4 regions of the Bacillus sp. es.036 genome follow, and region 2 is predicted to be linked to each of the others. Evidence: riboswitches for the same ligand, from Rfam matches in the RefSeq annotation. Region 2 holds a riboswitch; each other region holds the start of a gene.
The links. Region 2 has a riboswitch for S-adenosylmethionine ahead of msrA (peptide-methionine (S)-S-oxide reductase MsrA). Riboswitches for the same ligand answer to the same signal wherever they lie in the genome.

Region 1: it holds a riboswitch for S-adenosylmethionine, as region 2 does, so the genes downstream of both, ATG70_RS10475 (methionine biosynthesis PLP-dependent protein) here and msrA (peptide-methionine (S)-S-oxide reductase MsrA) in region 2, are expected to answer to the same signal.
Region 3: it holds a riboswitch for S-adenosylmethionine, as region 2 does, so the genes downstream of both, ATG70_RS07685 (homocysteine S-methyltransferase family protein) here and msrA (peptide-methionine (S)-S-oxide reductase MsrA) in region 2, are expected to answer to the same signal.
Region 4: it holds a riboswitch for S-adenosylmethionine, as region 2 does, so the genes downstream of both, ATG70_RS13830 (methionine ABC transporter ATP-binding protein) here and msrA (peptide-methionine (S)-S-oxide reductase MsrA) in region 2, are expected to answer to the same signal.

The regions. Positions count from the first base shown of each region.
Region 1 covers NZ_PDIZ01000001.1:2,031,456-2,038,777, reverse strand. Annotated here, with positions in the region: gene ATG70_RS10485 (bifunctional homocysteine S-methyltransferase/methylenetetrahydrofolate reductase) at 1-1,520, opposite strand, end outside; gene metC (cystathionine beta-lyase) at 1,517-2,710, opposite strand; gene ATG70_RS10475 (methionine biosynthesis PLP-dependent protein) at 2,700-3,827, opposite strand; SAM riboswitch class I at 3,902-4,012, opposite strand; gene ATG70_RS10470 (DUF1189 domain-containing protein) at 4,107-4,904, opposite strand; gene ATG70_RS10465 (Na/Pi cotransporter family protein) at 5,143-6,771, shown strand; gene ATG70_RS10460 (DUF456 domain-containing protein) at 6,891-7,322, shown strand, end outside.
Region 2 covers NZ_PDIZ01000001.1:1,332,909-1,340,230, reverse strand. Annotated here, with positions in the region: gene cydD (thiol reductant ABC exporter subunit CydD) at 1-213, opposite strand, end outside; gene ATG70_RS06985 (hypothetical protein) at 429-2,672, shown strand; gene msrA (peptide-methionine (S)-S-oxide reductase MsrA) at 2,714-3,364, opposite strand; SAM riboswitch class I at 3,465-3,579, opposite strand; gene ATG70_RS06975 (Na+/H+ antiporter NhaC family protein) at 3,660-5,024, opposite strand; gene fni (type 2 isopentenyl-diphosphate Delta-isomerase) at 5,146-6,189, opposite strand; gene ATG70_RS06965 (glycosyl-4,4'-diaponeurosporenoate acyltransferase) at 6,170-6,688, opposite strand; gene ATG70_RS06960 (phytoene desaturase family protein) at 6,863-7,322, shown strand, end outside.
Region 3 covers NZ_PDIZ01000001.1:1,498,034-1,505,355, reverse strand. Annotated here, with positions in the region: gene ATG70_RS07705 (four-helix bundle copper-binding protein) at 1-328, opposite strand, end outside; gene ATG70_RS07700 (F510_1955 family glycosylhydrolase) at 500-1,468, opposite strand; gene ATG70_RS07695 (YdhK family protein) at 1,528-2,121, opposite strand; gene murB (UDP-N-acetylmuramate dehydrogenase) at 2,284-3,207, opposite strand; gene ATG70_RS07685 (homocysteine S-methyltransferase family protein) at 3,583-4,632, opposite strand; SAM riboswitch class I at 4,714-4,823, opposite strand; gene ATG70_RS07680 (DUF3895 domain-containing protein) at 4,913-5,920, opposite strand; gene ATG70_RS07675 (hypothetical protein) at 6,049-6,426, opposite strand; gene rlmN (23S rRNA (adenine(2503)-C(2))-methyltransferase RlmN) at 6,559-7,322, opposite strand, start outside.
Region 4 covers NZ_PDIZ01000001.1:2,712,117-2,719,438, forward strand. Annotated here, with positions in the region: gene sufD (Fe-S cluster assembly protein SufD) at 1-423, opposite strand, end outside; gene sufC (Fe-S cluster assembly ATPase SufC) at 442-1,227, opposite strand; gene ATG70_RS13810 (carboxymuconolactone decarboxylase family protein) at 1,966-2,337, opposite strand; gene ATG70_RS13815 (L-lactate dehydrogenase) at 2,517-3,467, shown strand; gene ATG70_RS13820 (MetQ/NlpA family ABC transporter substrate-binding protein) at 3,506-4,345, opposite strand; gene ATG70_RS13825 (methionine ABC transporter permease) at 4,363-5,031, opposite strand; gene ATG70_RS13830 (methionine ABC transporter ATP-binding protein) at 5,024-6,046, opposite strand; SAM riboswitch class I at 6,204-6,313, opposite strand; gene ilvA (threonine ammonia-lyase) at 6,449-7,322, opposite strand, start outside.

The DNA.
Region 1 (7,322 bases), 700 kb from region 2:
TCATAGACTTCTAGTAACTGTTCTTCGTTGTAAATGGGTTGACTTATAAAGTAATCCGCTCCACACTGCTGTTTTTTTTCAAGGCGTTCGACAGCTCGATCTAAATGGCGTACATTCGGATTAAAGGCGGCTGCTATTGAAAATGAGGTTTTAATTCCAAGTGATTTACCAGAATAAGAACGTCCTTGATTAAATTGTTTCATTAAACGAATTAGGTCAAATGATGAGACGTCGTAAACCGAAGTAGCGCCAGGGAAATCGCCGATTTTAGTAGGGTCACCTGTTACGGCAAGAACTTGATTAATTCCAAGTGTATGAAGCCCCATTAAATGGGATTGTAAGCCAATTAAATTCCGATCACGACAGGCAACATGAACAAGTGGTCGAACATTATGCTGAGCTTTAATCGTAGAAGCCATGGCGGTATTGCAAATTCGCGGTGAGGCAAGAGAGTTATCAGCCAGCGTAATCGCATCAACGCCAACTTCTTGTAGCGCCTTTGTTCCCTCAAGATATTTATCAATCGATAATTTCTTTGGAGGGTCGAGCTCAACGATAACAGATCGCTGTTTTCTTGCTATTTCATGTAAGTGAGGCAGCCTTTCTTCCTCAAAATCGATGATCCTAGCCTCTTTTTCGTTAACGGTTACTTCTTTCGTTGTAATTGGTTTTAAACCCTTTAGTGCATTAGCTGCAGCAGCTATATGCTCAGGAGTTGTTCCACAACAACCACCAATAAGTCTAACGCCTTGTTGACGTAGGGTTTCTGCACTTTGTTTGAAATAGTCTTGCGCGGTAGGATAAACAAGACGCCCCTCTTCATATTCAGGTAAACTCGCGTTAGGATAGGCAGAAAGAAAACGACCTGAGAGAGGCACCTGTTCTAATGATTGAATCATATGATAAGGGCCGAGTCGGCAGTTAACGCCTGTTACATCAGCTCCGGCATTCTCAATTTGTTTTAAGGCAGCAGCAAGAGAAGTGCCATCTTGCAAAATGCCTGGCTCATGCATGGAAACTTGTGCAATTAAAGGTAAATCCGTTTCCTTTCGAGCTATTTTAAGTACGGTTATGATCTCTTCTAGATCGTAATACGTTTCCAATAAAAGACCATCGACTCCTTCTAATAGAAGGCAATATAGCTGTTCTCTAAAGCTACGCTTAATTTCATCAAGGGGCGTCGATCGTGTATTAATTCCTCGTATTCCTCCTATTGTCCCAAGAACGTAAGTAGAGTCTGTCGCAGCCTTTCGAGCGAGTTTAACGCCTTCTTTATTGATCTCTTTTACTAGGTCTTCAAGGCCATATCGTGATAGCTTGCTATAGTTCGCGCCGTACGTATTGGTTTGAATCACATCTGAACCGGCATGAACATAAGCTTGGTGAACATTTAATACTTGATCCGGATGTGAAAGATTCAGCGCTTCAAAACATTGGTCGATGCCGTATGAATAAAGAAGGGTTCCCATCGCACCGTCACCAATCAAAATTTTGTGCTCGAGATCTTCAAGTAAGCTCATCCTTTAGCACCTCCGGCTGTAGGAGCGTAAAGTTTAGTAATGGCAGCAAATCCTTGTTTAAAGTCTTGAAGCAAGTCTTCAGCATTTTCAAGACCAACAGATAAGCGTAACAAGCCATCTGTGATGCCACGCTTGTTTCGTTCGGCAGCTGACATTGATGCATGAGACATTCTCGCTGGATAAGAGAGAATCGATTCAACCGCACCAAGACTAACAGCGTAAACTGGAAGTTGCACGTTCTTTGTAAACAACCGAATCGCGTTTTCATCAGGTAGTCGAAAAGAAAGAACAGCCCCAGGACCTGCTGCCTGGTAAAGGTGAGTCGAATGGCCTTGATGGAAAGAGAATCCAGGATAATAAACTTCTTCTACAAGCGGCTCTTTAAGGAGTGCATGAGCAAGCCGGAAAGCCGATCTTGAAGATTGCTCGAGCCGACAATGTAATGTTTTTAATCCGCGAAGAACTAACCAGGAATCATGAGCACTTAAAATGGATCCGAAAGAGTTTTGCAAAAAAGCAAGGTTTTCACCCAGCTTTTCATTTTTAACTGCGGCAAGACCTGCAACAACATCGCTATGTCCGGCAATAAATTTTGTTGCACTATGAAGAACGATATCCGCGCCGAAGTCCAGTGGTCTTTGGAGGGCAGGCGTCATAAAAGTGTTATCAACGAATGTTAGACATTGATTCGCTTTCGCTAACTTAACGACGGCTTGAATATCAGTCACTTTGAGCAATGGGTTAGAAGGTGTCTCGATGTAGATCACTTTTGTATTGGATTGAATCCCGTTCGCAACTTTATTTAAATCAGTCATATCTACAAAAGTATGACTAATTCCAAATCTGCAGAGAACATCGTGTATCATCCGATAAGTCCCGCCATAAACATCTTCTGAAATCAAAACATGGTCATTTTGTGAAAGGAGCATAAAAGAAGTAGCGATAGCAGCCATACCAGAAGCAAATGCAAACCCCCTAACGCCACCTTCAAGGTCTGCAATCGTTTCTTCTAGAGCTTCACGGGTAGGGTTACCAGAGCGGCTATAATCATATTTTCCTGGATGATCAAAATCCAATTGATGAAAGGTAGATGCTTGTTGAATTGGAACACTGACAGCACCAGTGCTTTTATCAAATTTATGATCGTTGTGAAGAAGTTTTGTTTGAAATGTATATGAATTAGTAGTCATGTCGCACACCATCCTCTATGAAAGTTGCTAGTGTTTGATCCAAATCTTTCACTAAATCGTTGATTTGTTCAATTCCTACCGAAAATCTGAGAAGTCGATTACAAACACCTTTCTCGAGTCTGATCTTTTCTGGGATATCGGCGTGTGTTTGTGTGGCTGGATAAGTAATAAAGCTCTCAACGCCTCCAAGACTTTCCGCAAAGGTAATCAGTTTCAAGTTCCTTAGAAATGGATCAACCCATGCTTCAGACTGTAATCGAAACGACAGCATACCCCCTTTTTCAGGATAGAAGACGTCAGATATTGCGTCGTGATTTCTTAAGTATGTTGCGATAGCTCGAGCATTCTCCTCATGTTGCTTTAGTCGAAGAGGTAATGTCTTCATTCCTCGAATGAGGAGCCAGGAGTCGAACGGAGAAAGAACCGCTCCAGCACCGTTTTGATATTGTTCAATCTCAGCACAGAGCTTTTCACCTTTGGCAATGACAAGTCCTGCAAGCACATCATTGTGACCCCCAAGGTATTTCGTTGCGCTATGAATAACAATATCAGCCCCTAGTAAAAGGGGGTTTTGTAGAAGAGGGGTGAATAACGTATTGTCTACGATTGACAATAAATTGTATGTCTTGGCAATCGTCACAATCTCTTCAACATCGGTTAACTTCATTAGGGGGTTTGAAGGGTTTTCGATAAAGATTGCCCTAGTAAACGGAGTTATTAATGGTGCGATGCTATCAATATTTTGGCTGTCAAAATAGGTGAATGATAAGTTGAAATGCTTTTCTGCGTGAGCAAATAATCGATATGTGCCACCATATAGGTCATCTGAAACGAGTATATGATCTCTGGTTTTAAATAAAGATATAATTGATTGGATGGCAGCCATGCCGGAACTAAATGCGAAGCCCTGGTCACCATGTTCGAGTTCATTTACTGCAGACTCCAGAATCGAACGAGTAGGGTTTTTTGTTCTTGAATAATCAAACCCTGTTGATTGGCCAATTCCTTCATGCCTATAGGAAGTGGAAAAATAAACAGGAGGATTTACAGCTCCAGTTTGTGGATCTGATTTATTACCTAGTTGAACAAGTAGCGTATCGTAATGGTTATTTGACATAATCAATCTCCTTTTCATTAAGTAAGGGCAATAAAAAAAAGCCCTCTATAAGAAGAAGACTTTGGTTGCTCTTCTTCTTATCTTCCAAGTTGAATTCAACTTGCTGGAGTTAGCACCTTTCCAGAAAATATCCGGTGGTTGCTGAAGCTTCTTCGGGCCAGTCCCTCTGCTTCTCTTGATAAGAATTGAAAGTATATGGAATTTTAATGTGTCGCTTTTTACATAATCTACATTACTTTAAAGCGAAAATCAAGTGATTTGATAAAATAATCAAAATTTTTACTCAGGTGAATTAGGTCTTTCGTTCGTTACACGTTTTTTCGGAAGAGGAATTTCCTTAATGGTTAGGTAGAGTAGCATGATGGCTACAAACCAATAGAGAAGAAATCCAAATGGGACGGTTGTTTTTACTAACGCCATAATAGTAAAGAAAAGGGTTGGAATCGTAACGGAATAAACCGATAGGACCCAGAGTTGTTTATAGGATGCTTTTCTACCCGCGAGTGACTTTAATAGTAAACCGATTGTCGCTAGAACGGTAATTCCGATAAATTTGAGGCCAGTCTGGAATAAATAGACGACAAAGATTAAGAGTGGGATAAAGATTGGAAGCAAGTTATCTAAATTTTTCGTGAGTTCACTTACATCTTGTTTTGTAAAAGTCATTGAGCTGAAATTACTATAATTAAACTCTTGTCTTGTCCCACTATCCATTACGATAATTCGATCTTTTAGGAACGCAATAGCTGATTCATAGGAATCAACATCGTCTGGCTTTATTTCATCTGTAGCATCAAAAATAAATGTGTTTCCATCTTCTTTTTTTATAAGTGGTTCAGATTGGTCACTTTTTAGTGTGCCATCTTGTAAAGTGAATTCAGGTAAATCTCCCATATGTGTTTTAAGGTCTTCGTAAGCATTGGTAAACGAAACCGCTGTAATAATCCCTATAGGTACAGAAGAAAGTAGCATTAGGAGAAACACATACAATATCGGCTTCCCTAGTTTTTGAAAACGGAATCGCGCCATCATTTTTGGAGAAAATAAGCTATAATACAGTTGTTTAAAAACGTTCAAATTGAAAATCTCCTTTCTAGGTATGTGAGAGTAATCCCACTAAACCAGTTTATCTTATATAAGTAGATGGGAACAATAAACTTGCTGAAACTTTCTTGAAACAAAATTGATTTCATCATAATATCATTACAATTCTATATTAACTCTTTACAAAGAGGGGAGCGATGTAGATAATAGACAAGGGACTTTGTTGAGTATTGTCGAAAAAAATAAAACATGAGTGCAAGGGGTTGAAATGATGGAACTCAACGTTCAGGAGATGATCTTTCAGTTTGTGGGAGGTCTTGGTATTTTCCTGTTTGGACTAAAGTATATGGGAGATGGCCTTCAACGATCTGCAGGTGATCGATTAAGAGACATTCTTGATCGCTTTACGACGAACCCATTTATGGGTGTGCTAGCCGGGGTCATTGTTACGATTCTCATCCAAAGTAGTTCAGGGACAACGGTTTTAACAGTCGGTCTTGTTAATGCAGGATTTATGACTCTCAAGCAAGCGATTGGTGTTGTAATGGGAGCTAACATTGGAACAACTGTTACAGCATTTATTATTGGTTTTCCTATTAAAGATTACGCTCTACCAATCATTGCTATTGGTTCTCTATTAATTTTCTTCTTTAAAAACAAGAAAATTAATTACGCAGGGCAAATTGTTTTTGGTTTTGGTGCGTTATTCTTTGGACTTGAATTAATGAGTACAGGAATGAAGCCACTTAGAAGTCTTGAGGCTTTCCAAGAACTCACAGTGAGCATGAGTTCAAACCCGCTATTAGGCGTTGTAATTGGTACGGTATTTACGGTTATTGTGCAAAGTTCTAGTGCTACAATTGGTGTATTACAAGGACTTTATTCACAGAATGCTATGGATATCCAAGCTGCGTTACCAGTACTCTTCGGAGATAATATCGGTACAACAATTACAGCAGTGCTTGCTTCTATCGGTGCTTCTGTAGCCGCTCGACGTACAGCACTAACTCACGTTATTTTTAATTTAATTGGAACGGCGATCTTCTTGATCTTCTTATTTGCCTATACGCCTTTAATTGAATACTTGAGAGATGCATTAAACTTAACACCAGAAATGACGATCGCATTTGGACACGGGATCTTTAACATTACAAATACTGTGATCCAATTCCCGTTCATTGCTGGACTTGCTTATCTTGTAACGAAAATTATTCCTGGTGATGATGCAACGATAGAATATAAACCGAAGCATCTTGATCCAGTATTCATCGAGCGTTCTCCTTCTGTTGCTTTAGGACAGGCTAAAGAAGAAGTAATTCGAATGAGTGAATTTGCTTATAAAGGTGTTAAGGAAGCATCCAACTACTTAATATCTAAAGGTCAGAAGAGCGCAGAAAAAACCGCTCAGTATGAAGAAGCCATTAACAATTTAGATACTAAGATTACAGACTACCTTATTCAGCTATCCGCAACTTCTCTGTCAGGAGATGAGTCAACACGTCACGGTATGTTAATGGACTCTGTTCGTGATATCGAGCGTATTGGCGATCATATGGAGAATATCGTTGAATTGGTTGATTATCAAATCAGTAATAAAGTAAAAATGACTGACGTTGCAATGCAAGACCTTGATGAAATGTTCAATCTAACCCTTTCTGCACTTCATGAAGCCTTTGATTCACTTGATAAGTGGGATATAGCGAAGGCACAGGAAGTTGTGAAACTGGAAGATAAAATTGACAAAATGGAACGAACACTTCGTAAACAGCATATCCTTCGCCTAAATGAAGGTGAATGTACTGGAAGTGCTGGAATCGTTTTTGTTGATATCATCAGTAACCTTGAGCGTATTGGTGATCATGCGGTAAATATCGCAGAAGCCGTTATTGGAGAAGAATAAACAATGGAAGCAGAGGGTTGCCTCTGCTTCTTTTTATTTTCACAGGAATTTTGTATATTATATAGAAGGAAAATGTTATTTACTATAAAATAGACTACAGTTAGAGGGGGAGAGAAGGTATGGATATTTTATTTTGGTCTTTAATCGTTGCCTCATTTATTATTGCATTTGTTGGATTGATTTATCCGATCATTCCAGCGGTCCTATTTATTTATGTTGGGTTTATTTTGTATGGTGTATTTTATGATTTCGGTTCAATGACGTTTTCTTTCTGGGTTATTCAGGTGTTGCTAACCCTTTTATTATTTGTAGCAGATTATGCGAGTAATTTATTTGGTGTTAAAAAGTATGGAGGATCAAAAGCTGCCATTTGGGGAAGTACGATCGGTTTGTTAGTTGGCCCGTTCATCATTCCATTTGCGGGAATTATTCTTGGACCTTTTATAGGCGCAGTGGTAGCAGAGTTACTGATTCATCGAAAACCATTCAAGGAGTCTGTACAAGTTGGAGTAGGATCTTTGCTTGGTTTCCTTGGTGGTGCAGTTATGAAA
Region 2 (7,322 bases):
TAAGAATGGTCGCAACATCAACACAAGTAACAAACTAATAAGAAAAGGCACGTTTTCTTCAAAGGCTGTTTTATCAACAAAAACGTTGTTTACAATTTCTACTGTAAGAAAGGCCTGTGCAATAATTGAAGCACCTATTAAAAGCGCGCCTAAAATCATCAAGAGGTGCGTAATTTTAAAATCTGAACCATATGCTTTAAGCTCGTTCTTCACCTTATCCCCACCTTCATCTCAATCACAAACGCACGTTTGTGAAATACTTCACATTAAGCGTTATGTTAATTGTACGACTTATCTAAGTAAGAATCAAATACTTTGCTGATTTCGATTTGACAATTAAATGAATGGGGATTAGCCATTATGATTTCCCTCTCTTCTTTATGTATTTGCTATAATAAAAGAAGTGAATAATGAAATGGAGGATTCGCGTGGAACAGGAACCAGAGTACGGAAAGACACGTAAAGAGACGCATAACCAGAATAAAGTAAAAAAACTATTTACGCGCATAAGGTTGCCTGTACAGTCTTTTTTTAATGCGAGTTGGAAAGGCGCTTCCTATGGTGCCACATTAATCACAATGCTTCTAATCTTCGCCATCGGTTTTGATTTTCATACTGGACTCGGAAAATTAGTAGATCTCTTTCTTTTCTTTCTAATAGCTATTATTGGAACATGGGTAGCCGTGAAAATGGGAGAATGGTTTATAAAAAGAGTTAAAAAACTTCCTACTCTTTTCATCGCTAGTTTAGGTATTTCCCTTACAATCACGATTTACACGTTAGATCAATTTCGCAGTCTTGAGAACATTCTCCCCCTTGCCTATCTCTTAGTTGCTATTGGCGTTATTACTGGAGTACTGTTTGGATACCCGCTAACTACTGGATTGAAGAAACCACTTTCAATCATCATGCTACTTTTAGGGGTTTTCGTAACAGGCATTTTTTGTTACTGGCTATTTACCCCTGGTACCATGGATGAGCGCCTCGCCAACACCGTTGAGCCATTTTCCACCGTCAGTCAAAACCCATCGGAATATGGTGCGCTTGAAGTAAATACGTTTACATACGGAAGTGGAACTGATAAGCAACGAGACGAATTCGGTAATGAAGTCGACCTCCAAACAAGGTCCGTTAATGCTTCAAGCATGATTGGAGAATGGTCTAAAGAACGGGAATGGTTTTGGGGTTTTAAAGATGCTAACGTTCCACTAAATGGCCGTGTATTTATGCCAGAAGGTGAAGGTCCTTTCCCACTCGTTCTTATCGTACATGGAAATCATAAAATGGAAGATTTTTCAGATCAAGGCTACAATTATTTAGGAGAGCTGCTTGCAAGTAGAGGGTTTTTAACCATATCAGTTGATGAAAATTTCTTCAACTCTTCTTGGTCAGGCGGTGTATCAGGAGATATTAATGGCCGAGCCTGGTTATTACTAAAACACATTGAAGAAATTGAATCGTTATCGACACAACAAGATACCCAATTTTTCAATAAAGTTGATATGGATCACATTGCGTTAATTGGTCACTCTCGCGGGGGGCAAGCAGCTATCCTTGCGACAAAATTCAATGAACTCGATCGCTATCCAAACAATGCTAACATGCGTTTTGACTTTAACTACAAGATTGAAACCGTAATTGCACTGGCTCCAACCGATTATCAAACTCTCTCTGATCGTAAAATTGAAGTTGATGATGTAAATTACTTATTACTTGGTGGTTCTTATGATAGTGACTTATCTGAATTTGAAGGAGATCGCCAATATAACGGTATTCAATTAACAGGTAGCGAAAATGCGATGAAATCGTCTCTTTATATTGATGGTGCTAATCATGGACAATTTAACACCACCTGGGGAGAAAATGATACGTACTTCCCTTTTACATTACTATTAAATAAACAGCCTTTACTTGAAGGCGATGAGCAGCGTCAGATTGCAAGCACTTACGTATCCGGTTTTCTAGAGGCAACTCTTCATGAAGATGATCGTTATCAGCCAATGTTTGAGGATTACCGCTATGCACTTGAGTGGTTACCCAAGACAACTTATATTAGTAAATACGAAGATCCGTCCTACCATATATTCAGTGACTTTGAGGAAGATGTGAACGTGCTAACCGCAACATCACCTTTTATTGATATAGAAGCCAATAGCTTTATTCAGTGGTATGAAGGGGAACTTGAATTTCGTAGAGATAAGGAAAGAGGAACTCACGGTGTGTTTTTGAAATGGGATCAATCCTATTCAAAAAATGCATCTTACTCACTAGATCTCACGAAACCGTTACAAGATCCATATCATTTCACACCGAATAGCGCACTAACATTTACTGCAGCAAACGTATCGGAAGCAGAAGATCAACAGCCGGTTGATTTTAGGGTAACTGTAAGCTCAGCCAACGGTGAGTCATCCAGCGTATTGTTAAGTGATATTATGCCAATGCACGGGGCACTCCCTATTCAGCATACGAAAACAAATTTTTTTGAAGAACGGCGTTACGGTGAACCTACCGAACCCGTACTCCAAACGTTTAACATTCCGATACAACTTTTCAAGAAGGAAAACAGATTTGTGAAGCTAGATGAGATCGACTCCATCACGTTTGAGTTTAACGCCTCTCCAAAAGGAAAGATTTTTCTTGATCAAATCGGTGTAAACCAACCAAACTAAAAAAGCTTTTCCTCATACTATTGAGGAAAAGCTTTTTTGTGTTACGAAATTTTACAAGAAGACTGTCCACGCTTAGCAAGATAACTTTGGTGATATTCGTCTGCACGATAAAATGAAGTGATCGGAACAATTTGAGTAACAACATGTTTCTTAAAACGCCCTGAACGCTCAAGATTTTCTTTTGCAATTAATGCAATTTCTGCCTGCTCATTAGAATGGAAAAAGATCGCTGAGCGATAGCGGGTTCCGATATCTTCTCCCTGTTTATTTAAAGAAGTTGGGTTATGATTTTCAAAAAACACTTCCACGAGCTCTTCATAAGAAATGAGGGAAGGATCGTATTCAACTTGCACGGATTCTGCATGACCTGTTAACTCAGAATAAACATCTTCATACGTAGGGTTAATTGTTTCACCACCAGTAAATCCTGCTGTTGTCGAAATAACGCCGTTTAATTGTTGAAATAGTGCTTCTACACCCCAAAAGCACCCTGCTGCAAATGTTGCTTGCTCCACTTTGACCACTCCGTTTCCAGTTATCGTATTGATTTTTTCAGATCGATCATATATGTTTTCCAGTTCATTTAGTGTTAACATATAAAGCTGTTTGGCACCCTTCTTATAGATTCCTTTTTGGAGAAGGGTCTTAATAAGTTGCTGTTTTCTAGTTTCGTTATCCATTAGTGTATGCAAGATCGTTCACTCCCTCTACTAAAACAATTTTCCAGATGAGGATGCATACAAAAAACCCTCATCTGCCCGAACAGAAGAGGGTTTGGATATACCGAGCCTCTTCTCATTTTCCGACTTTCGCCGCAGGAATTGGCACGGTTCCGCATGAACAAAATGTTCATTGGTCCGTTGCCGAGGTATCTAAGGGCCAGTCCCTCCACCTCTCTGAATAAGAAGATCCTTTAAACAAAGGATTATTAAGTTAATCTCAATAATAAATGGTATTAAAACAGTTGTCAATAGAAAAGTGCTCAAGCTAAATCACAAAAGAAATAATAAAATATCCTACTGCAGCCGTCCCTGCTGCAATAAGTGCAGGAGTTAGTTTAAATTTAGCATATGTCATCGGGTTTAACTTTAAAATTCTCGCTATTGTATTCGTATTATCACTTAACGGTGAAGAAAAAGCTCCAAATGTACCGCTCGCAAATACGGCTCCAATGACGAGAGGAAGATCGGTTCCGGTTGAATGACCAAGCGAAATACCAAGCGGCATTAAAATCCCCCAAGTTCCCCACGACGAACCAATGAAATAAGAAATAAACGCACCAACAAGAAACAAAACAGGCGGAACGAATAACGATGGAATCCAATCAAGATTAGATGTGACAAATGTTGAAAATCCAAGCGCTTCAGTTGAGGCAGCGAGCCCCCACACAACCGTTAACAATATGATCACCGGCATCATTTCATTTCCTCCTTCAATAAAGAAAGTCACGAGTTCCTTTAAGGAGAAACGCTGGAATAAATAAAAAAGGAATGTAAGTAGCACCGTTGTTAATAGAGCAAATACCATGGCATCAAGCACATCCGCCTCAATGAATGCTTGAAGTAAGGAGGTAAAGCCTTTTTCATACCCACTCCAATACGTAAGAAAAAGAGTTAACAGTATGACTCCTCCAAGCGGCAGTAATAAGTTGAACGGCTTTTTTGGAAGGTCTTTTGCTACGGCTGGATGACAGTCCTCCCACTGATCATCTAGCTCCTTCTCTTGATTCCCTGCATCAGTCGCTTGTTTTTTGCTGTGATGAAAAAAGCTTAAATAAAAGCCGATTAGAATGATACTGATGGAAAAAAAGTTATACGGAATACTTTGAAGAAAATAACGATAACCATCACCTTCAATGCCTTCCGCTTTTAAAGAAAGCTGAACAACAGACGACATGTATCCAACAAAAGCAGTCGCAATTGGCATCAATACAATCACTGGAGTGGCAGTCGTCTCGATCACAAATCCAAGTTCCTGAGGCGTGATTTTCACTTTATTTAGAAGAGCTTTCATGATTGGTGCTACTGTTACAATGCGAAAGCTCGGAGCGCTAAAGGTTCCAATTGTCGAGATCCAAGTAAGAAACAATGCTCCTTTTTTTGTATTGATTTTCGAAGATGCTAGATGAACAAACCCTTTAATTCCACCTGTATATTTCATTAATCCAATTAATCCGGTAAACATATAGAGAAAAAGAACGATTTTAACGTTATTCTCATCTTTAAGACCACTCATGATAAACTCATAAAACTGCTGTAAACCACTAATGACGCCCGGTTTATAAATAAATGAGGCCGTTAACAGTCCTGCTGTAAGACCTGGAATCACTAGCTTAGTTTTCATCGCAACCATTATCACTACGATAAAAGGGAACACAGATAACCAGTCCAATAAGTTCGCCCTCCTTCTGCTCTAGTTTGCACGCTAGAAGACGACCTATACAAAAACAAAAAAGCCAGAGCCTGGGCCCTGACTATTTCTTACGTAATGCGCTATTGTATTTTAACCTGTTAATAGACGAAGCACCAATCCCAAACATAGCAGTTCGTAATTCAAATTCAATTCGTTTCAATTGTTCTGAGAGCGCTTCTTCAGTTTCATTTACGGCATTTTCAAGTAATGCCCTTCCAAATCCAGAAACATCTGCACCGAGGGCGATCGCTTTCGCTGCGTCCACACCGTTTTTTAGCCCTCCACTTGCAATCATTGGTACATCAGGGTGCTGCTTTCGCACATCAATGATGCAATCTGCGGTTGGGTTCCCCCAATCCTCAAAAGCCTTCGCAGCTTGCCTGCGCATCGTTTGATGAGAACGATAGCTTTCAACTTGAATCCAGGACGTTCCGCCCGCCCCTGCGACATCGATAAAGCTGGCCCCCGCACTAATCAGGCGCTGAGCTGTCTTCGCATCAATCCCCATACCAACTTCTTTAATCCCAAGCGGAACGGGAATCGCCTTTGCTACTTCACGAATTTTAACAATTAAATCCTGGAAATCTGTGTCGCCTTCTGGTTGAAACACTTCCTGTAGTGGATTTAAATGAAGCAACAGCGCATCAGCTTGAATTAAATCAATGGCTCGCTTACATTCTTCAATGGTAAAACCGTAATTAAGTTGTACAGCCCCAATATTAGCTAGGACCGGGATGGTTGGTGCGTATTTTCTCACATCAAAGGAGTATACGGATTTGGATTCTTGAATCGCTGCACGCATCGATCCTACTCCAAGTGCCCACCCATGTGCTTCAGCAGCTTTGGCAAGACGCTTATTTATTTCCCATGCTCGTTCAGTGCCGCCGGTCATTGAGCTTATAAGAAATGGCGTGTTTAATTTTTTATTTAGAAAAGAAGTAGAGATATCCACTTCATCATAAGCAATCTCAGGTAATGGATTGTGTTTAAAACGATAGCGTTCTAGTCCTGTCGTTAATCCTGCCCCTTCAACTTCTTCTGTAAGACAGATGTCGATATGCTCGTTTTTTCGTTTTTCGGTTTGCTCAAACCCCAAATGTTCCAATGGAATTCCCCCTGCGCTGCTCTTTTTTCAACTGTTTACTTAGTAATGGTTTTAACCTGAGTCGATTGTACCGTTGAATCAGGATAAATGGAAGATTAACAATTAGTGCGTACCCAACCATAGCGAACCCAATATTCATTGGATTCCATAAAAAAAACAAAATGGAAGGCGGGATTAGGAGCCAGTGGGTCACTTCTGCACGTCTTGTCTCAACAATAAATTTCGTAAGATAGGATGAGCTAAGTGTCTTTAACTCTTTCTTTCGAAAGCCACCTTTAAACACGTCTCCCCCATCAGGAAGTATGGTTTTCCATTTACGTATTCGTAAGCCTTCATAGAAATTTAGTTCCTTTTTGTTGCTCTCTAACCCAGTTTTTTTTGATTCGTAAAAGGAATCTGGCAAACGAAGGCAAATATAAGAGATAGATACATGAATAATCAGCCATGCAAAAATATTCACTAAGATTAATTCTAGGACGGTTAAGTGGATAACGTGCATATGCATACCTCACTTCAACATTGTTTAACCTATCCATTTTTAGGTAATTAACAAGAAAGCATACTAAACACTTTAACAGCGTTATGATTCCTTTACAAAGGTTATACCTAAACTATACAATGACAGTGTACAAAAGTCGATTCATGACGCTAATTTGATGAAGGAGGAGAAGGAATGAGCAAAAAAACAATCGTAATTGGGGCTGGCCTTGGTGGACTTTCAGCCGCTATTCGCCTCGCTGCAGATGGACACAAAGTAACTGTACTTGAAAAAAACGAACGAGCTGGTGGTAAGTTAAACAAACGTTCCGGTCAAGGATTTAAGTTTGATACAGGACCTTCCATCCTCACAATGCCCTGGGTGCTCGAGAAACTGTTCAAAAGTGCGAAGCGAAATGTAAACGATTATATGACGATTAAGCGAATTGAACCTCAGTGGAGAACTTTTTTTGAAGACGGTGCACAAATTGATGTTACGAGTGACATCGCGGTCATGTTATCTGAGGTACATAAACGCTCAGAGAAAGATTATTCCAACTTCCTATCCTACTTAGATTATTGCAAAACTATGTTTGACCTGAGTCTTAAAAGTTTTTACAAGAAAAGTTTATCAGGCATTCAAGATTTGCAAAAGC
Region 3 (7,322 bases), 170 kb from region 2:
ATGCTGCTAATTTCTTACACTCTTCCGCACATTTAAAACATGACTCTGCACAATCCTGACAATGTTTGTGATCATGCTTTTTACACTCATTTCCACATGCCTCACAAATGGTAGCACATGCTTGAGCAAGTTCAGAGGCAAATGGGGTTCCTCTCACAAGGGCTTGTTCAAGAAATCCACAGATATCCGCACATTCTCTGTCCAAACGAATACACTCAGCCATCATTTTTACATCTTCTTCTTTTAAACAAGCGTCATAGCAATGATTGCATGCCGTCATACATTCGTGGAGTGTTTGAATCATTGAACCGTACTTTTCGTGTGACATGATTAAATTCCTCCTTCATAATGTAATACACTGTCATATTTTCCTATTTACTTGATAATAAACGTGAAAACGAAATAAAGTTGTTAAAATGTAAATTTCATTAATTCTGCACAAATTCTGGATAATTTGAGGGAAATGTTGAAAGTTTAAGTAGGAGACATGAGGGCGCAATTAGTTTATTTTACCCTGATCGATTAAAGTGACCCAAGATTCCCCGGCATCTTTTGTTTGATAGAGACTACCATCAGATGTATGAAAAGAAATCTCATTTTCATTTTGTGGATTCACCGCGAGATAATCAATCGCCTTTTCTATTTTGTTCGGCATAGAAATGGGCGTTTCTTCTCCGTTCTTAAAGGACACAAGTTGGCTAGCTGCTCCCTGTTTGACGAAGATGATACGGTCTTTAAGAAAAACCATAGAGGTGATAGAGCTGCCCTCTGTAATTGGTGTAAACGACTCTCCTTGATCTTCAGAAAGGTAAAGTCCCTTTGGCGAAGTTATGGCTACGACGTTAGCATCACTAGGGTGAGCAAAAATCCCATTAATTTGATCTGGAATGCCCTTTAGTTGTACTTTATTCCATTCACTTGCATCCTCACTATAATAAACCCCTATGTCCATTTCGCTGTTCTCCTGTTGATTTACAGCATAAATGCTGTGCGTTTCATAGCCTACCGCTAAATAGTGGAAATCGGATTCTCCTTGAAAACCTAGCTGCTCTAGCGTCTTTCCTCGATCAGTACTTTTGATTAATCCAATCGGATTTGGTAAATCTGATTCTTCGCCAGGGTGTCCACTACTATAAAAACCATCAGACGCGGCCTGGAAGCCCATATAGTCATTGTTGTTTGCTTTAGCTTCATACCAGGTTCCATCAAGATAAATCAGCGGTCCAAGATGAGTCGCCACGAATAATTCATGTTGATTGCCAGGATACCCGATTCCATGAACATGGTTAATTTGCTTGCGTGAAGTCGGTTTATAAAAGCTTGATTCTGATAACGATGCCGTTTCTTTTTCTTTCTTTTGGGTTTCCTTTACCTCATCATTGCTTTCTACTGGTTTTGAGTTTTCTTCCTGACATCCTGCAATAATGAGAAGCAGTGCCCCCAAAACTATTATCCAATGTTTCTTCAAAACAATTCATCCTTTATGTGTTGTCTTATTCATTCGCTATTGCGCAGCGTCTATAAACTTTATTGCTCAATAGGAGATAATTCATCTTCCGTTACCCATTTATGATTGGTTACCTCTTCGCCTCCAGTTGTCGGCATATAGTCTATCATATAAACAGTAGTTTGGTTGGCTGAATCAATTGTTGCATTTGCTCCTTCCATCCCTTTCATATGGGAAGCATTAAGCGTTACTTCTGTCCCGGGTGTTAAAGGCGCGTTATCAGGTTGATCAAGTTCCTCGTGGATCACCCATTTGTGATTCTCTACAAGTTCTCCACCATTCGTAGGCATATAGGAAACAACATATGAGGTAGTTTCAAAAGCTCCTGAGATCGTGGCTTCTGCACCTTTCATTCCTTTCATATGATCTGTTTCAATGATTGCTTTACTGCTTTCTGGATATGTAGGATTTTCAGCCCTTTTTAACCCTTCAGGTACTTCTGAAGAGCCGGAGTGTTCCATCTCTTCCATGTGATTCTCGGAGTTTGCTGAAGAGTTAGAAGTCGATTGATTGTTTCCGGACTCCTGGTTTATTCCCTCGTTATTGTTTCCGCATGCTGAAAGAATAAGTGATAGTGATAATCCTAATCCTAAAATAACTTTTTTTGTTTTCATGAATACCCTCCTATGATTGGTTTCATTTACCATCAAAGACTACTTTATCTGGAAATTGTGCACTTATCGTGCAGATTTTATTTGTTCACAGTATGATCAAAAGTTGTCTATCTTAAATAAATCACAAAAAAACAGCCGCTCAATTGAGTGGCTGACTTCTCTTTATGCTTGCTCAGGTGGTTCGCCAATAACGCGTACTTCACGTTCAAGCTCGACATCAAATTTTTCTTTTACTGTTCTTTGAACGTGATGAATCACATCCAAATAGTCTGTTGCAGTAGCATTATCGATATTTACAATAAATCCAGCATGCTTTTTAGAAACTTCCGCCCCACCGATTCGAGTACCTTGGAGCTCAGAGTCCTGAATTAATTTACCTGCGAATAGTCCAGGAGGACGTTTGAATACACTACCACAAGAAGGATATTCTAGCGGCTGTTTTGTTTCGCGCTTCTCAGTTAGGTCATCCATGATCGCTTTGATTTCATTATAGTCGCCATCTTTTAGAGCGAAGGTTGCTTCTAAAACAAGCAAACCTTTTTCATCTACGTTACTGTGACGATAAGATAAATCAAGTTCATCAGCGGTTAATTTAATTAACTTTCCTTCTTTCGTTACAGCGAGAACACTTTCGAGACAATCAGCTATCTCTCCACCGTATGCTCCTGCGTTCATATAAACAGCTCCACCAACAGAACCTGGTATACCACATGCAAACTCAAGACCGCTAAGTTTTCCATCACGCGCAAATTCAGATGCATCAATAATTCGAGCGCCTGCTTGAGCAATCACTTTTTTGTCTTTTTTATCAATCAATTTTAAAGAAGACAGATTCAAGACAATACCGCGAATACCACCATCTTGAATGATTACATTTGATCCTTTCCCTAGTATCGTTAAAGGATATTTCTTTTGATAAGCATATTCTACGGCTGCTCTTGCATCTTCAATTGTGTTAGGAAAAACAAGAACATCTGCACACCCACCCATCCTCGTATAGGTGTGGGCATTTAAAGGCTCATTTATTTTCAATTCCGCTTCTGGCAAAATCGAGCGGAGTTCATTTATTACATTTTGATTATCCATAGGCTACCTCGCTTATAAAACAAGTTCTTTTTGTTATGATTTCATTAGAGTTTCGTTGTGTCACATATTCAAACACATTTAAAATAATAACACAACTGATGTCTGAATATGATCATTTTGACAAAAGAAGCTACTATTTTTAAATGAATCTTACGCTAAAGATATAAAAAGCAAGATTTTTCATTGTGGAAAGCTGCTTTTATAACAAAAATCGGGCCGGGATCAATCGTAAAATGTATTGATGTTTTATTACATGCAGACATATCTGTATTGGTTCCATTTTCACTTTCTTTTTATCGTTATTGCCAATACGTTACAGGCCTATTCTTTTTGCAGTAAAAAACGGAGAGGTTTCCCGCTCCGTTTTGTCATCATCTATGCCTTCTGTCGATAAGCCGTATTGTTTTTCTTTAACGATTCATCTGATCCAAACAGAAAATGTTTCTCCATATTTGGAGAGTAAATAGAATTCACAGCTGTTCTACCTACTGTTTCAGCGACTTCTCTCAACATACTTGGAGAAGCACCACAACATAGTCCAAAATAATTTACCCCGACACTTTTTGCTTCTTTTGCCCATTCTGCTAGTTCATAACGGTTGCAATAAAGTGGATCGAGAGATGTTGGAAAGGTTGTCTCTGTTGGCAATGTACAGGCACATCCGCCGTCAGGTAAGTTAAAAAATGTTGGATGTTCTTCTGTTGTTCGATAAGGAATTGGAAGTGCGCCAACATATCCAGTAACAGACTGTCTAATTTTCTCGATGTATGGCTGCATTGTAGCAGGTCCTCGAAAGCAGTTCATTCCAACAACTAGCGCTCCATGTTCTTCTAACAACCGGCAAGCTTCCTCAACGGTATAGCCGTCTCTTAAAATGTTTTCACTCATAAGTCCAAGTGTAATAACTGCTGGAAGATCTTGTTTTTGAATTTCTTCTAAGGCTATTTTCGCTTCTTCGTAATAATAAAATGTTTCCCCATTAATGAAATCAACGCCTTCTTCTTTACTCCATTTTACCATCTCGGAGAACATAGACCGTATTTGTTCTTTACTATTTTCATCTTCTGGATCAAATAGATTCGTATTGGATATATTCCCTGCTACAAGTGCTTCTTCTTCAGGATGTTCCTTCGCTACCTCTTTAGCGAGGCGGATGGCTTGTCGATTTAGCGGCTCTAGCAAGTCTTCTTTTCCAATAATTCTCATTTTCTCTCTGTGGCCATTATACGTAAAAGCTAGCACGACATCAGATCCTGCAAGCATATAATCTCGATAGGTTTGTTTAAGAGCTTCAGGATTATCTAGGGCAACTTCTGGCACGAATGATCCTGCTTGGAGATAACCACGTCGTTCTAATTCAAACAGATAACCTTCCCCGCAAATGACTGGGCCATCTTGCAGGCGTTGTTCAAGTGTTCTTTTCATGTGTAACAGCTCCTTATTCTCTGTAAAATAAAAAATCCCTCTTCTTAAAAAATAAGAAGAGGGATTGCTAACAGAATCCTCCTCTTATCTTCCAGATGACATCATCTGTAGGATTTGGCACCAGCTTCAACTGAAGTTGAAAGGTTGCCGGGCATCATAGGGCCTATTCCCTCCGCCACTCTTGATAAGAGTATTGATTTAATTTTTGAACATGTTTGAAATTATAGACCTGGTATATTGAAATGTCAATGCTTTATCTGATAATTATGAAATGTCAGGATCATTGTCCGCTTTTTAATCGATAGATGCGATCTTCACGTCCAAGCGGCTCAACAGACATGGATCCAGAAGACACAAAAGAATCGAGATAAGTGCAAACTGCATAGTAAATTTTCGGTTTCTTTGTCGAGTAGCGTTTGTCTTGAACTTTTCCTTCTTTGATTAAGAGCTCGCAAATCATCAACGCACTCTCTGTACCTTGTTGAATATAGCCGTCTATCGCTTCCTGAGTTGGAAACGAAAGATCTCCCACAAAATAAGTTTCTTTCGGTTTCTCAACGTTGTTAACGGGTAAAGGTTCTTTCGCTTCGTCAGCGAACAAATCAAAAGAGCCTTGTAACTCATCTTGAGATAAAGTTTCTTTAGGTTGCAAGTCTTCTTTTTTCTGTGTTGGGATATCTAAAGCCTCTAACGTATTACTACCTCTCTGTAACGCTTCCTTTTCTTCACGGTAACCCCTGATTAAACTGTTTAACCGTTTTTCTTGTCGATCAAGTAACGGAAGTTGTAAGGAAAGTGGCTCTTCAATATCGGTTGGTAGCTTCAAACCTTCAGGGATATCATATGTAGGCGAGCCGTTTTGCTTTTTTAATAAGAGTTCATCTAACTCATAATCAATTTTTGTAAAACCTTGTACAACTTCTTTTACGATGGTACCTGGTAAGCCAGTGTGTTCTTCGAAATGGTTAATCCCAAAACGACGCACTTCACCAGTTTTTACATGTCGAACAATGTATTGATAGCGTAATGCACGACCACATTCGCATTTTAGATCTTCTGAGACAGCACCTGCATCCAGATAATCGTCTAGTATCCAATCGTCAAGCAACATTCCAATTTCCTCATCAGTAGCTCCGTTTGGAATCATTCTTCCTTTACTTTGAGCAATCACATTGGCAAAAGCTGTTTTTTTACCTCGTTTAAGAGTATTCATAAGATATGATTGTTGGTCAAATGTAAGATCTTGCAGTAATTGATCTCTCTCAGAGTTCGTAAGGCTCTTTGTCATATAAATCCCTCTCTATGCAATAGTAACGCCATTATAACAGGTATTGCTGTTGTGATGACCCGATCAACTTAATTCTTATAAGAAGAAAAGCCAATCCTGAAAACGAATTGGCGATTTGTTAGGAAAATTTATTTTCTTTCAGGCATAAATGATAAAGATCCTCTGGCACCAACTACAACTCTTTTGGAAACAACTTTTCCGCCTTCATCGTATAAAAGATAGAGTTTTCCTTCTTTCACTTCTCCTTTTACATAAGAAGCTGATGGGTATAGGTCCTTTAAATCATCTATTTGATATACTTTTACCCGTTCTCTAGTTTGATCGAACACTTCAAGCGAAGTAATTTGTTTATTTTCTCTAAAAATATAAATATCGTTATATCCAGACTTTATGCTTGTATCTTCCCCCATTAACTCAAAAGGTAGGCTTTCACGTTGATAATCCGTGTATAGTCCAGATCCAATCCAGATGCATAGTAAACTAAAAACAATCATTAACCCTTTCATATTTTGTCTCCTTACTTACAAGTTGAACTCAAGCTAGCTTGTTTTCAGTGTATGCATTAAAAAATGGTTGGTGTGATTGCCTTTGCATATAAAAAGACGCCACCATTTATGGTGAGCGTCTTTTCATTCGTGCTATTTTCCTGCGTTTTCTAGTTTCTTCACTTGCTTACTACGAAGCTGACCGCAAGCTGCATCAATGTCTGTCCCGTTCTCATGACGGATCACGCAGTTAATGCCGTTCTTCTTAAGCGTATCATAGAACGCAAGAATCGATTCTTTTTCACTACGCTGATAAGAGTGATCATCAACCGGGTTGTATGGAATCAAGTTTACGTATGAAAGATGGCGCTTATCAGCTAGTAGATTGGCGAGTTGTTTCGCTTCTTCTACGTGATCATTAACATCTCTCAACATAATATACTCGAACGTAATTCTGCGGTTGGTTTTCTCAAGATAGTAATCAATTGCAGGCATTAGTTTTCCAAGTGGATAAGCTTTATTGATTTTCATAATCTTGGTTCGAAGCTCATCATTAGGCGCGTGAAGTGAGATCGCAAGGTTCACTTGTAAATCTTCATTCGCAAAATCGTAAATTTGCTTCGCAAGTCCACTTGTAGAAACCGTGATATGGCGAGCGCCAATGCAAAGACCTTTTTGAGAATTAACGATATGAAGGAAGTCCATCATATTATCGTAGTTATCAAATGGTTCCCCAATTCCCATAATAACAATGTGACTTACGCGTTCTTCATTAGCCTTTTCATCAAGGGCGTGCTGAACGTTCATAATTTGCTCAACAATTTCTCCACTTGTAAGGTCACGGCTCTTTTTAAGAAGTCCACTTGCACAGAAGGAACAACCGATATTACAACCTACTTGTGTCGTCACACAGACCG
Region 4 (7,322 bases), 1.4 Mb from region 2:
ATCAACCTTCATAACATCTTTCATGAAATACTTCTCAACAAGATCCCCGTGATTTTGAAGAGCTGTTTGAATATCTGTGAAAATCACACCTTGTTCTTTTAGCTCATTCGATAGCTGACTAAAAACAGGCGTTGTGTTACGGTGCACAAGAAGATTTCCTGACTCTTGATCTTTAGCAACAAGATCGCGCACATCTTCAGGAAGATCATCAAGTGATGAAATCGCTTCTCCAGCTACATCATGTTTAAATGAAGTGAAGTTCCACTTATCGATTTTTGTTTTATCAGGCTTTGGCATTGGAAGGTTCTCAGACTTCTCTAATGCCTTCAAACGTAGGGCAGCCATCCATTTCGGCTCCTGACGCTTTTCTGAATAAGCTTTAATGTATTCTTGATCGAATGCAATTTTCGTATCCACTGACATTGTCATCCTCCTTACTGCTTACGCTTCTTGACCAACTGTTTCGTCTTTAATTCCGAGTTCTTCTTTAATCCAATCATAACCTTCTTCTTCAAGACGCTGTGCTAGTTCTGCGCCACCAGATTTTACAATACGACCTTGCATCATAACGTGTACTTTGTCAGGTGTAATGTAGTTCAATAGACGCTGATAGTGAGTGATAATTAAGCAACCGAAGCTCTCATTGCGCATTGCATTAACACCTTTAGACACAACTTTAAGCGCATCGATATCTAGACCGGAGTCAATTTCATCCAGAACAGCGATCTTTGGTTCAAGCATCATAAGCTGAAGAATTTCGTTACGCTTCTTCTCACCACCAGAGAAACCTTCGTTAAGGTAACGCTGTGCAAATTCTTCACCCATATCAAGCTCAGCCATTTTACCGTCTAGCTTTTTGATGAATTTCATTAGAGAAATTTCATCGCCTTCTTCACGACGAGCATTGATTGCAGAGCGAAGGAAATCAGCGTTCGTTACGCCGCTTACTTCACTTGGGTATTGCATTGCAAGGAAGAGTCCAGCTTTTGCACGCTCATCAACTTCCATTTCAAGTACATCTTCATTATCAAGGAAGACACTGCCTTCAGTGATTTTGTATTTCGGATGGCCCATGATTGCTGAAGCAAGGGTAGATTTACCTGTACCGTTCGGCCCCATTACTGCGTGAATTTCTCCACCATTTATTTCAAGGTTTAATCCTTTGATAATCTCTTTTCCCTCAATGGAAACATGAAGATTCTCAATCTTTAGAGTTGATGCTGCCATTTGTGAATACCTCCAATAACGTTTATACTATTCCTTCCTTATTGTAGTACCTATAAGGTGTATGTCAAGGAATGTGTGCTGAGTCATTCTCAATCTATTTTCATTCTTATTTTATAACAAATCCAAACTAATATCAAGGAACGCAGGGATCATACTTTATAGCGTTCGCTACGAATTCGATTGCTATTCAAAATGAGAATGAATCGTTGATTTTTTCGTTTCATACCCTTCTAAGCCTACCATTTAATCCGGACACCTACAACGGAATCCTCATACAAAAAACCAGTCACAGTGGACTGGTTTTCATTATATCTGGCTATTTTGGATGCTGATTCATCTAGATAGTTTACGGTCGAATTCACTAACCATTTTGAGACTCCGACGGTGATCCATCTCACGCTCTTTTTCTACTTGCATACGCTTGTTGAAATTTTGGCTATATTCTGCATAACCTACTCCGTGAGACTGGTACATCGCCTTTTCCATTTCAGGTGTGTGGTTTAACCGCATGGGGCTAATAATGAATCAATCCTTTCAATATCGTTTTACTTACAAGGAATACTTTACCACGTTACATTAACAGTCCACAAACAGCATATGAAGGGATGAGAGCGAGTGAAAGAGGATGAACCTTGTTCTGAATAGTTAAAAAACATCGATTCTTATCTTTACTTCCAAATCCACCCTCATTCACTAGAATAAAAAAACAGCCTATATATAGGAAGAAACTTAATTTATTTAGTGCTTCGGTTGATCCAAATCTTTTATGCATTCTTGCACAAGTGTAACAGCCTGACTCATGGCAGCTCCACCGCCGAAAGCTGCTGTTACCCCTATCGTTTCAAGAATTTCCTGTTCGGAACAGCCTTGATCAAGGCAACCTTTTGTATGATAAATGATGCAGTATTCATCTTGTGAAAAAATCGAAATCCCAAGCGCAATCATCTGCTTCTCTTTTTGACTAACTTCCCCTTCTTTAAAGCATGCTTCTGTAAATGCCGAATACTTTTTAGCAAGCTGGGGCATTTTCTCGGTAAATGTGCCTAATCCTTCTTTATAATCATGTAATGCTGCTTCTGCGAAATTGTTAAATTCCTGTTCCTGTTTCAAAACACAGGCCTCCTTTTATCTTAATTGTCCATACTAGTATGAGAAGCGGTTAAGCATGCTATCCATTCTTTTCTATAGAAATGTTTTTTGTATCGCTTACATGTGATGTATGTCACACTAATAACGATCGGGATACGTTATGATGCTTATGAAGACAATATCTACTAGCAGAGGTGAAGATGATGTACGAAGGAAAAACAACACGCGTTGCATTAATTGGAACAGGATTTGTCGGGACAAGCTACGCCTTCTCGTTATTGAATCAAGAACTAGTAAATGAACTTGTATTAATTGATGTAAACAAAGAAAAGGCAGAAGGAGAAGCACGTGATTTAAATCACGGTCTACCTTTTGGCGCTCCGATGAAAATTTGGGCCGGCGACTACCAGGACTGTAAAACCGCTGATATCGTCGTGATCGCAGCAGGTGCGAATCAAGCGCCAGGGGAAACACGCTTAGACCTTATCGATAAAAATACAGCCATTTTTAAAACGATCGTATCAAGCGTAATGGAAAGTGGATTTGATGGTATTTTTATCGTCGCAACGAATCCAGTAGACGTACTTACTTACGCAACATGGAAGTTCTCCGGGTTACCGAAAGAACGCGTCATTGGCTCAGGTACGATTCTTGATACAGCTCGATTCCGTTATTTACTAAGTGATTATTTTAATGTCGATTCTAGAAATGTACATGGTTATATTCTTGGTGAGCACGGCGACACCGAACTTCCAGTTTGGAGTCATGCCTCTATTGGTAGTCGACCAATCATGTCACTCATTAAAGATAAACCAGAGGCAAAAGAAGACCTTGAGGAACTCTTTGTTAATGTGCGCGATGCCGCTTATCATATTATTAATCGTAAGGGAGCGACATACTACGGCATTGCAATGGGGCTTGTAAGGTTAACGCGAGCGATTATTCGAAATGAAAACTCAATCCTTACTGTGTCTACGCTCCTTGAAGGTGAGTATGGTTTAGATGATTTGTATATCGGCGTACCTGCGATTGTGAACAACAACGGCATACGCGAAATTATTGAACTTGATCTTGATCAAACTGAGTTAGATCAATTGCACCACTCTGCCAAAACGTTAAAAGAAGCAATGAAGCCAGTATTCCAGCATTAAAAAAAGGTTCTCCGTCAAATGACGGAGAACCTTTTTTCTTATTCGTCTACTGGTACGACAGCACCATCATATTCTTCTTCAATAAAGCTCTGAATTTCATCAGAATGTAGAACCTCAACTAATGCTTGAATCGCTTCGTTATCTTCATCACCTTTATTGACAGTAATCACGTTCACGTAAGGTGAGTCGGAATCTTCAAGAGCAATCGCATCTTCTTGAGGGTTTAGACCCGCATCGATCGCATAGTTTGTGTTGATCATAACCGCATCGCCTTCACCTTGCTGGTAGATCTGCGGAAGAAGTGAAGCTTCTACGTCTGTTTTAAAATCAATGTTTTTAGGATTTTCTGCAATATCTTCTACTGTTGCATCAGAAGCCTTCACGCCTTCTTTTAGTGTGATAAGTCCTTGAGCTTCAAGTAAAGAAAGCATACGTCCATGGTCAGAAACAGAGTTACTCATAATGATCTGAGCACCATCCGGAAGCTCATCTAAGCTCTTATAATCTTGTGAATAAACACCGATTGGTTCAATGTGAATGCCTCCAGCGTTAACAAAATCATAATTATCGTTTTCTTCCATTTGCAACTCCATATAAGGAATGGTTTGGAAGTAGTTTGCATCTAATTCACCGTTCGCTAGCGTCTTATTCGGTAGAATGTAATCCTGGAACGTTTTAACTTCTAGCTCTACACCTTTTTCTTCAAGCATCGGTTTTGCTTCTTCAAGAATTTCAGCATGTGGAATGTTTGAAGCACCTACTACGATTTTCTTTGAATCTTCAGCTTCTCCAGATCCTTCACTGTTCCCACCATTGTTGCCACACGCTGCAAGCACTGCAAGAGTAAGTACTGCAAATAGGGATAAAAATTTCTTCATGTTATTCTCTCCTTTTATTATCGTTTATCTATCACTCTTGTTGCTAAATCTCCAGCAATTTGAAGAATCGCAACTATAACCAATATTAAAACTGTCGCAACGAGCGTCACGTCAGGATTATTTCTTTGGAAACCTTCAAGGTAAGCGAGGTTCCCAAGTCCCCCTGCACCAACCACACCAGCCATTGCGGTGTAGCTTACAAGTGCAATCGCCGTTACGGTAATACCCGAAATGAGGGCTGGCATTGCTTCAGGAAGGAGAACTTTAAATATAATCTCCCCGTTTGATGCCCCCATTGACTGAGATGCTTCAATCACTCCTTTATCCACTTCCCGAAGAGCAATTTCAACCATTCGCGCATAAAATGGTGCCGCACCTGCAATAAGGGCTGGAAGAGCTGCATTCGCTCCAAGCATCGTTCCAATAATGTAAACAGAAAGCGGAATGAGTAGAATGATTAAAATGATAAACGGGATCGAGCGGAATAAGTTTACGATTCCAGCAATAATGCTATTAACAAACTTGTTCTCCCATATGTTTCCCCTTCCGGTTAGAAACAATAGTAGTCCAAGAAGAATACCGAGAATAAACGTTGCTAGCACGGAAATTGCCGTCATGTAAGCTGTTTGAATAGTAGCTTCCCACATCGATTCCCAGTTCACATTAGGAAATAGTGATTCAACCATTCGTAATCACCTCCGCTTCTACTCCTTGCTCACGAACATACTTCAGTGCACTTTCAACGACAGTCGGTTCACCTTTAAGAAAGACAGATAACTTACCATAAGGGCCATCTTGCGTATGAGAGATTTTTCCTTGAATAATGTTTACTTCAATATCAAACTGACGAATTAACTCTGTTACAAGTGGTGATCCCGTTTTACCTTTGAGGAACGTAAACTGGACGAGTTCACCCTCCTGGCTTGCTGCTAGATGTGCAATCGATTCCTTCATTTCTTCAGGCTCACTTAACTGATTCACGAAATCTTTTGTTATTTCTTCTTGCGGATGATGAAAGACTTCAAGTACTGAACCGTTCTCAACTACTCTACCGTTCTCCATCACTGCCACTCGGTGACAAATTTTGCGAATAACGTGCATTTCATGGGTAATCAAGACAATAGTTAAACCAAGTTTCTGGTTAATTTCTGTCAGAAGTTCGAGAATGCTATCCGTTGTTTTAGGATCTAGAGCAGATGTTGCTTCATCACAAAGCAATACCTTAGGGTTATTCGCAAGCGCTCGCGCAATACCAACACGCTGCTTTTGTCCCCCACTTAGCTGTGATGGATAAGCCGCTTCTCGTCCTTCAAGTCCAACAAGCTTAATTAATTCATCGACACGCTTCATTCGTTTCTCTTTGGAAACACCTGATATTTCGAGTGGAAACGCGATGTTATCACGTACCGTTCTTGACCAAAGAATATTAAAGTGCTGGAAGATCATTCCGATTTCCTGTCTTGCCGCACGTAGATCTTTTCCTTTAAGAGAGGATAAATTATTTCCTGCCACCGTGACCGTACCGTCCGTCGGTCTCTCAAGCAGGTTGAGCATCCGAATTAGCGTACTTTTTCCGGCACCGCTGTATCCGATAACACCGAATATTTCCCCTTTTTTCACTGAAAGGTTAACATCCTTAACGGCCTCTACCTTTCCAGACTTCGAAAAGAAGGTTTTATTAATGCCTTTAAGCTCAATCACATGTCTCACATCCTTTATGCATTTGCATGTTGTACCAGCTTCCTGAAAAAGGACTTTAGTCCCATGCTTTTATTCTTTACCTCGAAACACTTAAAAAATGATTCTAAAAATGCCCTTCTACTTTGAGTAGAAAGGCATGTCATCAATCAATGTCTTCCTCTCATTTCTCAAAGCAATCGCTTTGCAGGAATTGGCACCTTTTCAAACGAGTCGTTTGACGGTTGCCGGGCTTCATAGGGCCAGTCCCTCCACCTCTCTGAATAAGAGATTATAAAATTAAAATTACTTTACTGTGGTTAAGTGCTAAATTGAATTCTAGCATGGTACTTTATGAGTGTCAATTACTGAGCAAAAAGTCACAATAATCAAACATATTCACTATCATTAGCCAAGAGAAAACCATCAGCTGATTCGCCTGATGGTTTTTGCTCGCTCAGAAAGTTGTTTGTAGAGAGCTAATTTCTCAAGATCAGCATTTCCCCCACTCACAACAGCCCCAATTTTGCTACCTTCCAACCGGCTTGATTTACACAAGACAGCAGCGACAGATGCCGCACCAGCGCCTTCAACAAGTGTCTTATGTCTTTCAAGCATAAAGACGATTGCAGCAGCAATTTCTTCTTCAGAAACAGTCATCATATCGTCAACGAGTTCTTCGATAATTGGATACGTTCGTTTTCCTGCTTCCTTCACAGAGATGCCATCGGCAATCGATTTTACTGATTGAAGAACGAGAGGACCAGTACCTTTAAATCGATTCCATGTCGCAGATGCTTCCGAAGCCTGGATTCCAATGATTTTGACGTGAGGAAAGAACGACTTGATTGCCAGCGCAATTCCTGCTAATAATCCTCCTCCTCCAACGGGAACAAGAATCGTATCTAAGTCAGGACATTGTTGCATCATTTCAAGTGCAACGGTTCCTTGTCCTGCCATCACAACAGGGTCGTCAAACGCATGAACAAATGTTGCCCCTTTTTCAACACGCTCTCGATCAGCTCCACTAAACGCTTCGTTATAGGATTCGCCTTCAAGGACAACCTCTGCGCCATAAGATCGGGTCGCTTCAATTTTACTTGTTGGCGTATGAATCGGCATATAGATCTTTGCCTTGATTCCTCGCTCCATCGCAGATAGCGCTACTCCCTGAGCATGGTTACCTGCTGAAGCGGCAACGATTCCTCTAGCGGCTTCGATTTCCGTTAGAGAGGCAACCTTATTGTAAGCACCGCGTAGTTTAAACGACCCCGTTCGCTGGAGGTTCTCCATCTTTAAG